2 regions of the Enterobacter chengduensis genome follow, and region 2 is predicted to be linked to the other one. Evidence: predicted binding sites of a transcription regulator. Region 2 holds the regulator's gene; the other holds the start of a gene.
The links. The regulator Fur, encoded in region 2, represses iron uptake genes when iron is present. The targets are predictions, from matches to a motif close to ATAATAATGAGAACNACTATCAA.
Positions count from the first base shown of each region.

Region 1 (7,341 bases), 2.1 Mb from region 2:
CCTGGAGACGGAGCAATTCCATTTATACGCGCAACCCATCCAGAAGGCGGACGGGAGCGGGTATTACGAAATTCTGACGCGAATGGAAAGCGAGGGAGAGATTATTACTCCTGACCGCTTTATTCCGCTGATAGCGCAGTTCAACCTCAGCCACCGGTTTGATATGTGCGTCCTGGAAAAATTACTGGTGTGGCTGCGCGACCATCCTGCAACGCAGGCTGGCGCTCGTTTCTCTGTCAATCTGATGCCGCTCACGCTAATGCAAAAAGAGGTGGGGATCGAGATTTGCGCGCTGTTTGAACGCTACGGCGTGGCGCCTCAGGCCGTCGTGATTGAGATCACCGAAGAGCAGGCTTTCTCAAATTCAGGCTGCAGCATCCACAATATTCAGCAGCTGCGGGATTATGGTTTCCGGATTGCTATTGATGATTTTGGTACTGGCTACGCTAACTACGAGCGTCTCAGACGTCTGCAGGCGGACATCATTAAAATTGACGGCTGCTTTGTGAAAGATATTTGTACCGATGATATGGATGCGATGATCGTGCAGTCCATATGTAATCTGGCGAAGACGAAATCGCTGTGCGTCGTAGCGGAATATGTAGAAACACCGGCCCAGCGGGAGATGCTGCTCCGCTTCGGCGTGGATTACCTGCAGGGCTACCTGATAGGCAAACCCAAACCGCTGGAAGAATTACGGGCATAAAAAAACCGGGAGCCACGCTCCCGGTTTTTGTTTAACGGTATACGTTACAGAACCAGTGCCGCGATAGAAGCAGACAGGACGCTCACCAGCGTAGAGCCGTAAACCAGCTTCAGGCCAAAGCGAGAAACCACGTTACCCTGTTCTTCGTTCAGGCCTTTAATCGCACCCGCGATAATCCCGATGGACGAGAAGTTCGCAAAGGAGACCAGGAACACGGACAGAATGCCTTCCGCGCGCGGAGAAAGCGTGCTGGCAATTTTCTGCAGATCCATCATCGCAACGAATTCGTTAGAAACCAGTTTGGTTGCCATGATACTTCCTACCTGCAGCGCTTCGTGAGTCGGCACGCCCATCACCCATGCAACCGGGTAGAAGATGTAGCCCAGAATGCCCTGGAAGGAGATACCCAGCACCGCGGCGAACAGGGCGTTCAGCGCAGAAATCAGCGCAATGAAGCCGATCAGCATGGCGGCAACGATAACCGCTACCTTGAAACCGGCCAGAATGTATTCACCCAGCATTTCGAAGAAGCTCTGGCCTTCATGCAGGTTTGACATCTGGATGTTCTCTTCGCTGGCGTCAACGCGGTACGGGTTGATCAGCGACAGCACGATAAAGGTGCTGAACATGTTCAGAACCAGCGCAGCAACAACATATTTTGGCTCCAGCATAGTCATATACGCGCCCACGATAGACATGGAAACGGTAGACATTGCGGTTGCCGCCATGGTGTACATGCGGTTACGGGACATTTTGCCGAGAATATCTTTATACGCGATGAAGTTCTCAGACTGACCGAGGATCAGAGAACTGACGGCGTTGAAGGATTCCAGCTTACCCATGCCGTTGACTTTGGATAACAGGAAGCCAATCCCACGAATAACGAACGGCAAAACGCGGATGTGCTGCAGAATACCGATCAGGGCGGAGATAAAGACGATTGGGCAGAGAACCTTCAGGAAGAAGAATGCCAGACCTTCGTCATTCATTTTACCGAAGACAAAGTTGGTCCCTTCGTTGGCGAATCCGAGCAGTTTTTCGAACATTTCGGAGAAGCCTTTCACGAAGCCGAGGCCTACGTTGGAGTTCAGGAAGAACCACGCAAGTAAAACTTCAATGACCAGCAGTTGGACAACATAACGGATACGAATTTTTTTGCGGTCAGTGCTGACCAGCAATGCAAGTGCAGTAACGACAACAAGTGCCAGGACAAAATGAAGGACGCGGTCCATATTTGCTCCAAATATGAGGCAGGTTTAATTTTCGTGCACATTCTATGTAACAAGAGAAAAGAAAACGAGATCGAGGGCACACTATAGTTACATCCTGTGACGAGTCTCAAAAATAGTGATCCACAATACATTTTTGTTATGTTAGGTAAATGAGTGAAAAGTTAAGTTTGTGTGCTAATCTTCACAAAAGCGCGCGCGATTTCAGTTTCTGCTAGATCGCCCCACTTACCTGCCCGTCTATCGTTCAAAGCTATCAGAGAAATCACTGCAAACATCACAAATGATCTTGATAATCATTCTCATTTTGATAGCATTAAACATAGCAAAGGCTATATTTCAGAGGCAGAAATGACAAACAGTCGCGTAGAGGGTAGCAGTGGCAGAGCCGCGCGCAAGTTGCGGTTCGCATTAATGGGACCTGCGTTCATCGCTGCCATTGGCTATATCGATCCGGGTAACTTTGCGACCAATATTCAGGCCGGGGCCAGTTTCGGCTATAAGCTGCTGTGGGTGGTCGTCTGGGCTAACCTGATGGCGATGCTGATCCAGATGCTCTCGGCAAAGCTTGGCATTGCTACGGGTAAAAACCTGGCGGAGCAAATTCGCGACCATTATCCGCGTCCGGCCGTCTGGCTCTATTGGGTACAGGCGGAAATCATCGCCATGGCCACCGATCTCGCTGAATTTATCGGCGCAGCGATCGGGTTTAAGCTGATTCTGGGCGTGTCGCTGCTGCAGGGGGCGGTACTGACCGGGATTGCCACGTTCCTTATCCTGATGCTTCAGCGTCGGGGTCAAAAGCCGCTGGAGAAGGTCATCGGCGGCCTGCTGCTGTTTGTCGCGGCGGCCTATATCGTCGAGCTAATTTTCTCCCAGCCGAATCTGGCGCAGCTCGCTAAAGGGATGGCGATCCCGAGCCTGCCAACCTCTGAAGCGGTGTTCCTGGCCGCCGGGGTGCTGGGTGCGACCATCATGCCGCACGTGATTTACCTGCACTCTTCGCTGACCCAGCATCTTCACGGTGGGACGCGTAAAGAGCGTTATTCGGCAACCAAATGGGACGTGGCAATCGCCATGACCATCGCGGGGTTTGTGAATCTGGCGATGATGGCGACGGCGGCCGCGGCTTTCCACTTTAACGGCCATACCGGTATTGCCGATCTTGACCAGGCGTATCTCACGCTGGAGCCGCTGCTGAGCCATGCGGCAGCCACGATATTTGGTCTCAGCCTGGTGGCTGCCGGCCTTTCATCTACGGTGGTGGGAACGCTGGCAGGCCAGGTAGTGATGCAGGGGTTTGTCCGGTTCCATATTCCGCTGTGGGTTCGTCGCTCTGTCACCATGCTGCCGTCATTCGTCGTGATTCTGATGGGGCTCGACCCAACGCGAATTCTGGTCATGAGCCAGGTGCTGCTGAGCTTTGGTATCGCGCTGGCGCTGGTGCCGCTGCTGATCTTTACCAGCAATAAAACCCTGATGGGCGGGCTGGTTAACTCAACGCTGGTGAAACGAACCGGGTGGGCCATCGTGGTAGTGGTGGTGGCCCTGAACCTGTGGTTGCTGATTGGGACAGCGTTAGGGCTTTAAAAGAAAAAGGAGCCGTGAGGCTCCTTTTTGCATTAGTGGTGTCCGTGACCGTGGCCGTGACCACCGCGTCCTCTGCCGCCGCGATCCCAGCCGCGACGGTCGTCACGATCGTTCCAGCCTTCACGGTAGCCGCGCTCATAAGCGTTATTTTTATACCAGCCGCGATGCAGACCATTATCGTGCCTGCGCCAGCGGTCACCTCGCCATTCATAATGACGGTTCCAGTAGTCACGGTCGCGCCAGTAGCCACCGTCCCAGTATCTGCCGTAGTCGTCACGATCGCCAATTTGTAATTTTACTGATGGCAACAGGGTGATTTCGCCCGCAGTGGCGATCAGCGGGGCTGATGAAGCCAGTAATACCGCTGCAAGAATCAGTGACCTGAACATACTCTTTCTCCTTCACGATCGGGGCCCTTGTGGGGCCTGTTAACGCAATATTACGAGTTGGTAAAGGCTCGTATCATCGCCTCAACTCCGAATTCCTGGATGAGAGCACTTTTTGCTAAAAGTGTTTTTATTTTGAGCTGCCCAGAATCGCTTCTATACGAGTCAGTTCTTCCGCAGAGAAATGGCGGTTTTCCAGCATGCCCACGGCGTCATCAATCTGTGCCGCTTTACTTGCCCCAATCAGCACCGACGTCACGTTCTCATGGCGTAATACCCAGGCCAGCGCCATCTGCGACAGCTTCTGGCCGCGCGCTTCCGCCATGGCGTTCAGCTTTCTTATCTTCTCCAGTTTCTCTTCGGTGATCTGGTCAGGGTTAAGGAATTGACTACCGCTTGCCGCGCGTGAGTCTGCCGGAATGCCGTTCAGATAGCGGTTGGTCAGTTGCCCCCCGGCCAGCGGCGAGAAGGGAATGCAGCCCACCCCTTTTTCCTGCAACACCTCCAGCAGCCCCGCTTCCGGCGCACGTTCAAAGAGGGAGTACTTCGGCTGGTGGATCAGACACGGCGTACCGAGGTCGTTAAGGATATCAATCGCCTGGCGAGCCAGCTCTGCAGGGTAGTTGGATAACCCGACGTACAGCGCTTTCCCCTGGCGCACCACATGGTCAAGCGCTTTCATGGTTTCCTGCAGCGGCGTATGCGGGTCTGGACGGTGATGATAGAAGATGTCCACGTACTCCAGCCCCATACGCTTCAGGCTTTGATCGAGGCTTGCCAGCAGATATTTGCGTGACCCCCAGTCGCCGTACGGACCCTCCCACATGGTATAACCCGCTTTGGTAGAGACGATCAGCTCATCGCGCCAGGGCAGGAAATCCTCCTGCATAATCCGGCCGAAATTACGTTCGGCGGATCCCGGCGGCGGGCCATAGTTGTTGGCAAGGTCGAAATGCGTAATGCCCAGATCGAACGCGCGCTGTAAAAGTTGACGGCTGTTTTCGAAAAGCGTGGTGTCGCCAAAATTATGCCACAGCCCAAGCGAGATAGCGGGTAACCTGAGCCCGCTTCGCCCGCAGCGGCGATACTCCATTGTCCCGTAACGATTTTTGTCCGGCTGATAACCCATTCTCATGACCTCTGGCGCTGAAGATAAAATTCAGTGTATACGTTTACATTAGCGTGAAAAAAAGCAGCATAGCGCAGCCTTTTTTGTAAAGCATTCTTTCCATGCCCTTCTTATCGCCAATTCTGGACAGCCATCACGCTTATTTAATACTCAAGGTGAGGTCAACATTAGAAGGATACCTGTTCATGCGTACCCCATACTGCGTCGCCGATTACCTGCTGGAACGACTAAGAGATTGTGGAGCCGATCATCTTTTTGGCGTGCCGGGCGACTACAACCTGCAGTTTCTCGACCATGTGATAGACAGCCCGGACATCTGTTGGGTGGGCTGTGCCAACGAATTAAATGCCTCTTATGCCGCGGACGGATATGCCCGGTGTAAGGGCTTCGCCGCGCTGCTGACGACATTTGGCGTAGGAGAGTTAAGCGCGATGAACGGCATTGCGGGCAGCTATGCCGAGCACGTTCCTGTTCTGCATATTGTGGGCGCGCCGGGGACGGCGGCACAGCAACGAGGGGAGCTGCTGCACCATACCCTGGGCGACGGTGAGTTTCGTCATTTCTACCATATGAGCGAGCCGATCACCGCTGCACAGGCGATCCTGACCGAGCAAAACGCCTGCTATGAGATTGACCGGGTATTGACCACCATGCTCCGGGAACGTCGTCCCGGCTATCTGATGCTCCCCGCCGACGTGGCTAAAAAGGCCGCCACCCCGCCTGTAAACGCTCTCACTTTCAGACACGTGCATGCCGACGCCGCCTGCCTGAAGGCGTTCCGGGATGCCGCAGAGAGCAAGCTGGCCATGAGCAAGCGGACTGCGCTGCTGGCCGATTTTCTTGTTCTGCGCCATGGCATGAAGCATGCCCTACAGAAGTGGGTCAAGGAGGTGCCGATGGCGCACGCCACGATGCTGATGGGTAAAGGCATATTTGACGAACGTCACGCCGGTTTTTACGGCACCTACAGCGGTTCGGCGAGCGCCAGCGCGGTAAAAGAGGCGATTGAAGGGGCTGACACGGTCTTGTGCATCGGCACGCGATTTACCGATACCCTGACGGCCGGTTTTACCCATAAGCTCACCCCGGCGCAAACGATAGAGGTCCAGCCTCATGCCTCACGCGTGGGTGACGTCTGGTTTACCGGCATCCCCATGCTTCAGGCAATCGAAACGCTGGTGGAGCTGTCTAAACAGCATGTGCACGGTACGCCGTTGCCGTCCTCTCAACGCGCGATGTCCTATGCCCAGCCGGATGGCTCGCTGACGCAGGAGAACTTCTGGGAAACGCTGCAGACGTTTATCCGCCCGGGGGACATTATTCTTGCGGATCAGGGCACCTCTGCCTTCGGCGCGATCGACCTTCGTCTTCCGGCTGATGTGAATTTTATCGTTCAGCCGCTGTGGGGATCGATCGGCTACACGCTGGCGGCGGCGTTTGGCGCGCAAACCGCCTGCCCGAACCGGCGCGTGATTGTGCTGACGGGAGATGGCGCGGCGCAGCTCACCATCCAGGAGCTTGGCTCGATGCTGCGGGATAAACAACGCCCCATCATTCTGGTCCTTAACAACGAAGGGTATACGGTGGAAAGGGCAATCCACGGGCCGGAGCAGCGGTATAACGACATCGCGCTGTGGAACTGGACGCAAATCCCGCAGGCCCTGAGCCTTGATCCTCAGGCCCAGTGCTGGCGGGTCAGTGAAGCGGAGCAGCTGGCGGACGTCCTTGAAAAAGTGGCGCACCACGAGCGGCTTTCGCTGATCGAGGTGATGCTGCCAAAATCCGACATCCCGCCGCTGCTGGGGGCGCTCACTAAAGCGCTGGAAGCGCGCAATAACGCCTGATTACTTGTCGTTTCGCCAGGCCATCATCATCGGTTTGCCCGCCAGCAGGAGCCAGGCGGGCAACATTACGATGCAGAGCAGCGGGAACAGTGTGGAATCGGGCACCACCACCGCCGCCATAAACAGGCTGAGCCACGCGTCGCGCGTGACCACCAGCACCAGCCCCAGAATCGAGCAGGAGACGGTAATCGCCGCCGGAACGGCATCGACATGCTCGTGCAGCATCAGCCCCAGCGCCACGCCGACAAATACCGCCGGGAAGATGCGTCCACCGCGGAAACCGCAGGCTGCAGCCACCACCAGCGCGGCCAGCTTAATCACGGCAAACAGCAGATAGTCGGAAACGCTAAACACCTGGCTGAAGGCCAGCTGCTGCATCTCGTCCAGACCTTTGAACAGCGTCACCGTCCCGCCGATCGCCCCCAAAATACCGAGGGTCAACCCGCCTGCCCCCAAA
Region 1 covers NZ_CP043318.1:3,658,349-3,665,689, reverse strand. The annotation lists gene FY206_RS17695 (sensor domain-containing phosphodiesterase) at 1-706, shown strand, start outside; gene FY206_RS17690 (NupC/NupG family nucleoside CNT transporter) at 751-1,938, opposite strand; gene FY206_RS17685 (Nramp family divalent metal transporter) at 2,287-3,525, shown strand; gene FY206_RS17680 (DUF2502 domain-containing protein) at 3,558-3,914, opposite strand; gene mgrA (L-glyceraldehyde 3-phosphate reductase) at 4,042-5,040, opposite strand; gene ipdC (indolepyruvate decarboxylase) at 5,226-6,884, shown strand; gene FY206_RS17665 (ion channel protein) at 6,885-7,341, opposite strand, start outside.
Region 1: a site for Fur is predicted at 2,225-2,247, ahead of FY206_RS17685 (Nramp family divalent metal transporter). Genes of this name have one in related genera too.

Region 2 (7,341 bases):
ATGAACGCCGGTTCAGACAGCGCATGGGTGTCTTTCCCCACGTAGCACGGACCGGTAACGCCGTTTTTAGCGCGCTCTTCCGCAATGGCCTGAGCAATGGCCAGAATGTGCGGTTCGTTAAAGCTATGGCGTGCCGCGCTGCCGCGGTGGCCGGATGTACCAAACTTCACTGCGTGTTCTGCGTTGCCCACGACCGGTTTCAGCACGTAATACTGCGCGGTCAGCTGAGCGACGTTAATCAAATCGCTTTGTTGTGCAGGTTGGCCTGCACGGCTGTGATTTGCCATTACCGGGTCCTTCTGATGCAAGGGTTAAATTGTACCGCAAACCTTTTCAATCAATTCCGCAGGGAACTGCATGGACTGCATGATGTGTTCAATCATGCTGCACTTGCGGCCCGTGTTGGTATTGGTGATCACCCAGTATGGGGTGCCAGGGACATGTTTAGGTTTGGTTTGGTTGCCATTTTGCAGCAGCGTCTGCTCGTCGCCCGCGAAATAGACGCGGGTACGGCCGTGCAGCGACTCGGTCGCCTCAGCAAACGCTTTGTTATCCAGGGAATAAAGTGTAGACAGCACCAGCATAAAACGGTTAACCGCCTTTTTCTGCTCAGCGTATTCGTCGGAGAGCAGCAGTTCGCGCACCGCGCGGACTTTATCTTTTACCGGCGTCACGGCAGGTTTTGCTTGTGCAACAACGCTCGGCTGAGACACGACATCTTTGGTGACTGGGGTAGCAGGCTGTGAAGCGGCGGAAATTTTAAGCATGCGCCGTAAAATGTCGGACGCGCTCTCCCCGATATGCCGCGTCTGGCTGGCAATATACTGATAGAGTTCGTCATCAACTTCGATTGTTTTCATCTTAATCCAGTGCGATATCTTATCTGAATACAAGTCATTGGGATTATAAGGTCAAATCCCAACAGCGGATAGCGTCAAACCAGGTTGGCGGCAAAAGTCAGATTAAACTGGAACCTTGCGGCCGGGCGGCAGAATGGTCAACATGATACCCTAACCTGACATACGTAAAAAAAGAACTTTGCCATGAAATTGAATACCCGAGCGCAAACTGCACAATCGCCGAACAATAATTCTCCCATCGTACTGGTTCACGGCCTTTTTGGCAGCCTGGATAACCTCGGCGTGCTGGCGCGCGATCTGGTTACCGACCACGATATTGTGCAGGTCGATATGCGCAATCACGGTCTTTCCGGGCGTTCGGACGAGATGACCTACGCCGCGATGGCGCACGACCTGCTGGATACGCTGGACGCCAACGGTCTGCAAAAGGTGACGCTCATTGGGCATTCAATGGGGGGCAAAGCGGTAATGGCCCTGACGGCGCTGGCGCCGGAGCGTATCAGCGGCCTAGTGGTGATTGACGTCGCGCCCGTGGATTATGACGTCCGCCGTCACGACGAGATTTTTGCCGCCATTGATGCGGTCACAGAAGCGGGTGTCGCGACACGCCAACAGGCGGCTGCCGTCATGCGTGAGCATCTTGATGAAGAGGGCGTCGTGCAGTTTCTGCTGAAGTCGTTTGTTGACGGACAGTGGCGTTTTAACGTGCCGGTACTCTGGGACCAGTACAACAATATCGTAGGCTGGGAAAGCGTCCCCGCCTGGCCGCACCCTACCCTCTTCATTCGCGGCGGTCACTCCCCTTACGTTACCGATGCGTACCGCGACGCCATACTGGCGCAATTCCCGCAGGCTCGCGCCCACGTGATTGCCGGTGCCGGACACTGGGTGCATGCGGAAAAACCGGAAGCCGTTCTGCGCGCCATCCGCCGCTATCTCGCTGATACGGCAAATTGATTAAAAAGGAAGCGACTGGAAGACTGCGGGCTTCCAGTCGTTGGCGTGCCGTTTTTGGTGATGTATGATGGCGCGCTTATCGCCCGGGCATTAGCAGGGCGGCGTGTTTCCCCCGAAGTCTCAGAATCATGGCCAAAGAACAAACGGACCGTACGACACTAGATCTGTTCGCGAACGAGCGTCGCCCGGGACGACCCAAGACGAATCCGCTTTCGCGCGATGAACAGCTGCGTATCAATAAACGCAACCAGCTTAAACGCGATAAAAATCGTGGGCTTAAGCGTGTCGAACTGAAGCTGAACGCCGACGCCGTCGATGCGCTTAACGAGCTGGCCGACGCGCGAAATATCAGCCGCAGCGAGCTCATTGAAGAGATGCTGATCGCCCAGCTTGAGACGTTACGCCGCCAGGCATAAGTCTGAAAATCCCCTTTATCGCCCTTTTCATGTAGCACAGAGTGCAGTCCTGCGCGATAGCTGTTTCCGCAGGGTTGCCAGTTCTGCTATTATTGCCCTTATCCGTGGCCGAATTGCGCCACCATACTATTAAGTTTCAAGAGGTTATTTTACTCATGGCAATCATCGGCATTTTCTTTGGCAGTGATACCGGCAATACCGAAAATATCGCAAAAAACATTCAGAAACAGCTCGGTAAAGACGTTGCTGATGTGCATGACATCGCCAAGAGCAGCAAAGAAGATCTGGAAGGCTATGACATTCTGCTGCTGGGTATCCCAACCTGGTACTACGGTGAAGCCCAGTGCGACTGGGATGATTTCTTCCCGACGCTGGAAGAAGTGGACTTCAACGGTAAGCTGGTCGCCCTGTTTGGCTGCGGCGATCAGGAAGACTACGCCGAATACTTCTGTGATGCGCTGGGCACCATCCGCGATATCATTGAGCCGAATGGCGCGGTTATCGTAGGCCACTGGCCGACCGCCGGTTACCACTTCGAAGCCTCTAAAGGCCTGGCCGATGACGATCACTTCGTGGGTCTGGCCATCGACGAAGACCGCCAGCCAGAACTGACCGCCGAGCGCGTTGAGAAGTGGGTGAAGCAGATCCGTGAAGAACTTCACCTGGACGCGATTCTTAACGCCTGATTTTTATCGCGGCGCAACCGCGGTTGCGCCCATGCCCCAGGTCAAACCGATTAAATTAATTGCTACAATCTTTTAACTTTTTCGCCCAGACCTGTACAATGTCTCCCTGATAAAATGGGTTTTCCATTGAGCAAGTTTGTTGGTGATACCCCATTTTTATAAGCATATTTTGCCTGAGACTTGCAGTTTTCATTTAGCCATGGCAGTTCTATAATGAGACGCATTATCCCAAGTGCATTTTCTGTCACTTCCTACAGAAGTGAATCGTTTAGCAACAGGACAGATTCCGCATGACTGACAACAATACCGCATTAAAGAAGGCTGGCCTGAAAGTTACGCTTCCTCGGTTAAAAATCCTCGAAGTGCTTCAGGGTCCAGACAATCACCATGTCAGTGCGGAAGACCTTTATAAACGTCTTATCGACATGGGTGAAGAGATTGGGCTGGCTACCGTTTATCGCGTGCTGAACCAGTTTGATGACGCGGGCATTGTTACCCGTCATAATTTCGAGGGCGGTAAATCTGTCTTCGAACTGACCCAGCAGCAGCACCACGATCACCTGATCTGCCTCGACTGCGGCAAGGTCATTGAATTTAGCGATGACTCCATCGAAGCGCGCCAGCGTGAAATCGCCGCGCGTCACGGCATCCGTCTGACCAACCACAGCCTGTACCTTTACGGTCACTGTGCTGAAGGCGATTGCCGCGAAGACGACCATGCGCACGATGCGAAATAATCGAGTGTTTATACTCTGAGCCAGCCGTAAGGTTGGCTTTTTTTTGCCTTAAAAAGCCCGGTAAGCGCAGCGCCACCGGGCGTAAAACAGCTCATTAGTTATTATTGCTGCGAATTTCCTGCCAGATCTTATCGCAACGCTTCGCCACTTCCTGATCGTTACCGGTTTTACGCGCCTGAATACAGGCCTGGTAATCCATCACGCGGACGTTCTCCTGCGTCGCGAACTGCTCATGCGCTTTCTCTTTCTTGAGCACGTTCAGCACGCTCTGACAGGCTTCAATTTTTTCCGGCGAGCCCTCTGCAGTATTTATGCAGGCGCTATACGCCTCCTTCAGACGGGAGTCTTCTTTCGGTGCCTGCGTCTGGGTACACGCCACCAGCCCCGACGCCAGCAGCGCGACGATTACGATTTTTTTCATCATGTGCAGTCTCCATACCGGCGGGGCTCAGCCCGCCGGACGATTCATCAGAAGATGGTGAATGGGGCAATAACCATGAATTTCACGTCACGTTCATCCTGGAAGATGTTGCCGTAGCCGCCCGCATAGCTTGGGATATCGGAGTGGTTGTCGTACTGGGTGAAGTGCAGTTTGAACATCGTCCCTTTCGCGCGGCCATCCTGCAGGGTATAGATAGCATCAAGGCTGTAGGAAGACTCTTTCAGGCGATAGTTGGGATCGTAGTATGCGTCCGGCGTTGCCATATCGGCAGGTTTTGCATCCCAGGCGTAAGCGTAAGAAGCGCCCACCGCCCAGCCAGGCAGGTTCCAGTTTTTCAGGTCGTACATGGCGCCGAAGAAGACCGCTTTCTCGCCGTCGGCGTTGAAGTCTGAACGGTTATCCCACCAGATATCAAGACGACCGTTGGATGAGGCATAGGTCGGGGTCATACGCTGCAGGAAGTAGCCCTGCTGCCCTTCCGCCTTCACCCATGTGCCTTCCAGACGCAAATCAACCTGACCGACCTTATAGCCGAAGGTTAACGCCTGCAGCCACGCGGTGCCGTCATAAATGTCATTGACGCCGCCGTCGCTGACCTTGTCACGCGTACCGTAGAACTGGTAGCTGGTGCTCAGCGGGCTGCCTGCGATATCAAATTTGTAGCTGGCTTTAGCAAAATACTGATCGATATAGCCTTCCGCCTGACCAAATGCGGCTTCCAGTACCAGATCGTTTTTGAAGTCATACTTCGCGCCCAGCGAGTGCAGGTAATCGACTTTGGTTTTCTTATCGTTCTGGTAGAACTTGTCCATCTCAATGTGCCACGGTGCTTTATACTCGTTGGTCCACATATAGGAGAAGCTCAGCGCCCCCGCATCACCGTAGTCAAAGTTAGCCCCGGCTTCCGCCCCCTGATAGGTGCCCGGCATAAAGCTCCAGTGCGGGGCTAACAGGGTCTGGCCGGTTGGCTGGATGTATCCGCCGCGCGCCCATACCGGACCGTACTTAAATTTCGCAGCCGCTTTGTAAAGGCTGATACCGCTCTTATCCCCGGACCAGTCTTCATCATAGGCTTTGTTGCTGGAGGAGAAGGCGATTTCGTTCGGGTGGCCGCTGTCGCCGTTTTCCGCCATTTCGATTGCGGTAAACGCAGCAATATCCAGACCGAACATATCGGCGGCATAGCCTGACTGGAAGTCCAGGTTGGCGTTCCAGGTGGAGTGTGAAAGGTTGGTTTTATATTTGTCTTCGTTGACGTCTTTACGGTCACGCTCGCGCTGCCAGTAATAGATACCGCCCGTGAGGGTAGAATCGTCGATGAACCCTGCCGCTTTCGCTTCTGGCGTCACCACCAGGCCCGACATTGCTGTCACACCGGCAATAGCCAGCGCCAGCGCACTACGTTTGCCACTGAACGTACGCATAGATTATTCCTCTTTGACGAATTAAAACGCCTGAAACGGCGTAAATAAAAAAGACCAAATGGTCAGGGGTAGTTTTAAATACCCTCGAATTAACTACCGTCTTTAGGTTATTTTTCGCGACGCGAATTATCAATGCTTTTCAGCGGGCAAAAGTCAGGATTATGACGAAGTGCACATAATTGGTAGTGCTTTGTAACATTTGCAGTAAAGCGAGGAATGACGGGGAATTGTCAGGTATTTCAGTTAGTAGACGCGGGATTACTTTTCTTTTTTATAACCTTTTTGATTTTCGTAATGACACAAACTTTTTTTTGAAAAATAAGTAGCACCTCATTGACCTGTTATTTTCATAAGGCTGCTTTAGGCCCTGGCTTAATACCCTGATCGTTATATAAAAAAACGCCGCATAGTGCGGCGTTTGTCTCTCATTGACCAGAGCAGCAATATTATTCGCCGATCTTCGTCCAGGTGTCACGCAGGCCGACGGTACGGTTAAATACCGGTTTTTCCGCCGTGCTGTAACGGCTGTCCAGGCAGAAGTAACCTTCGCGTTCAAACTGGAACGCTTTGCCTGCTTCAGCCGCTTTCAGGGACGGCTCAGCGTAGCCCTGCTTGATGACCAGAGATTCCGGATTGATGGTCGCCAGGAAGTCTTCCGCCGCACCTGGGTTAGGCACGCTGAACAGACGATCGTACAGACGGATCTCTACCGGCAGCGCGTGAGATGCGCTCACCCAGTGAATAACGCCTTTCACCTTGCGGCCATCGGCAGGATCCTTGCTCAGCGTTTCCGCATCGTAAGAACAGAAGATGGTGGTGATATTTCCTTCTGCATCTTTCTCAACGCGCTCGGCTTTGATCACGTAAGCGTTACGCAGACGCACTTCTTTACCCAGCACCAGACGCTTGTACTGCTTGTTGGCTTCTTCGCGGAAGTCAGCGCGGTCAATCCAGATCTCGCCGCTGAACGGCACGTCACGGCTGCCCATTTCCGGTTTGTTCGGATGGTTAGGCATGGCAACCAGCTCGCTCGCCCCCTGCGGATAGTTTTCGATAACCAGCTTCACCGGGTCGATAACCGCCATCGCACGCGGGGCGTTCTCGTTCAGGTCTTCGCGAATGCAGGACTCCAGGGAGGCCATCTCGATGGTGTTGTCCTGCTTGGTCACGCCGATGCGCTTGCAGAACTCACGAATAGAGGCCGCCGTGTAACCACGACGACGCAGACCAGAGATGGTTGGCATGCGTGGGTCATCCCAGCCTTCAACGTGCTTCTCGGTCACCAGCTGATTCAGCTTACGCTTGGACATCACGGTGTATTCCAGATTCAGACGAGAGAACTCGTACTGACGCGGATGCACAGGAATGGTGATGTTATCCAGCACCCAGTCATACAGGCGACGGTTGTCCTGGAACTCCAGCGTACACAGGGAGTGCGTAATGCCTTCCAGCGCATCGCTGATGCAGTGGGTGAAGTCGTACATCGGGTAGATGCACCACTTGTTGCCGGTCTGGTGGTGTTCTGCGAACTTAATGCGGTACAGCACCGGATCGCGCATCACGATGAACGGAGACGCCATGTCGATTTTGGCACGCAGGCACGCTTTGCCCTCTTCGAAGCCACCCGCACGCATTTTTTCAAACAGCGCCAGGTTCTCCTCCACGCTGCGATCGCGGAACGGGCTGTTTTTGCCCGGCGCGGTCAGCGTGCCGCGGTACTCACGGATCTCATCTGCTGACAGTTCGTCAACATACGCCAGACCTTTATTGATAAGCTCTACCGCGTAGGCATACAGCCGATCAAAGTAGTCAGAGGAGT
Region 2 covers NZ_CP043318.1:1,521,615-1,528,955, reverse strand. The annotation lists gene pgm (phosphoglucomutase (alpha-D-glucose-1,6-bisphosphate-dependent)) at 1-287, opposite strand, end outside; gene seqA (replication initiation negative regulator SeqA) at 312-860, opposite strand; gene ybfF (esterase) at 1,044-1,817, shown strand; gene ybfE (LexA regulated protein) at 1,946-2,233, shown strand; gene fldA (flavodoxin FldA) at 2,389-2,919, shown strand; gene fur (ferric iron uptake transcriptional regulator) at 3,210-3,656, shown strand; gene chiQ (ChiQ/YbfN family lipoprotein) at 3,751-4,077, opposite strand; gene chiP (chitoporin ChiP) at 4,125-5,522, opposite strand; gene glnS (glutamine--tRNA ligase) at 5,969-7,341, opposite strand, start outside.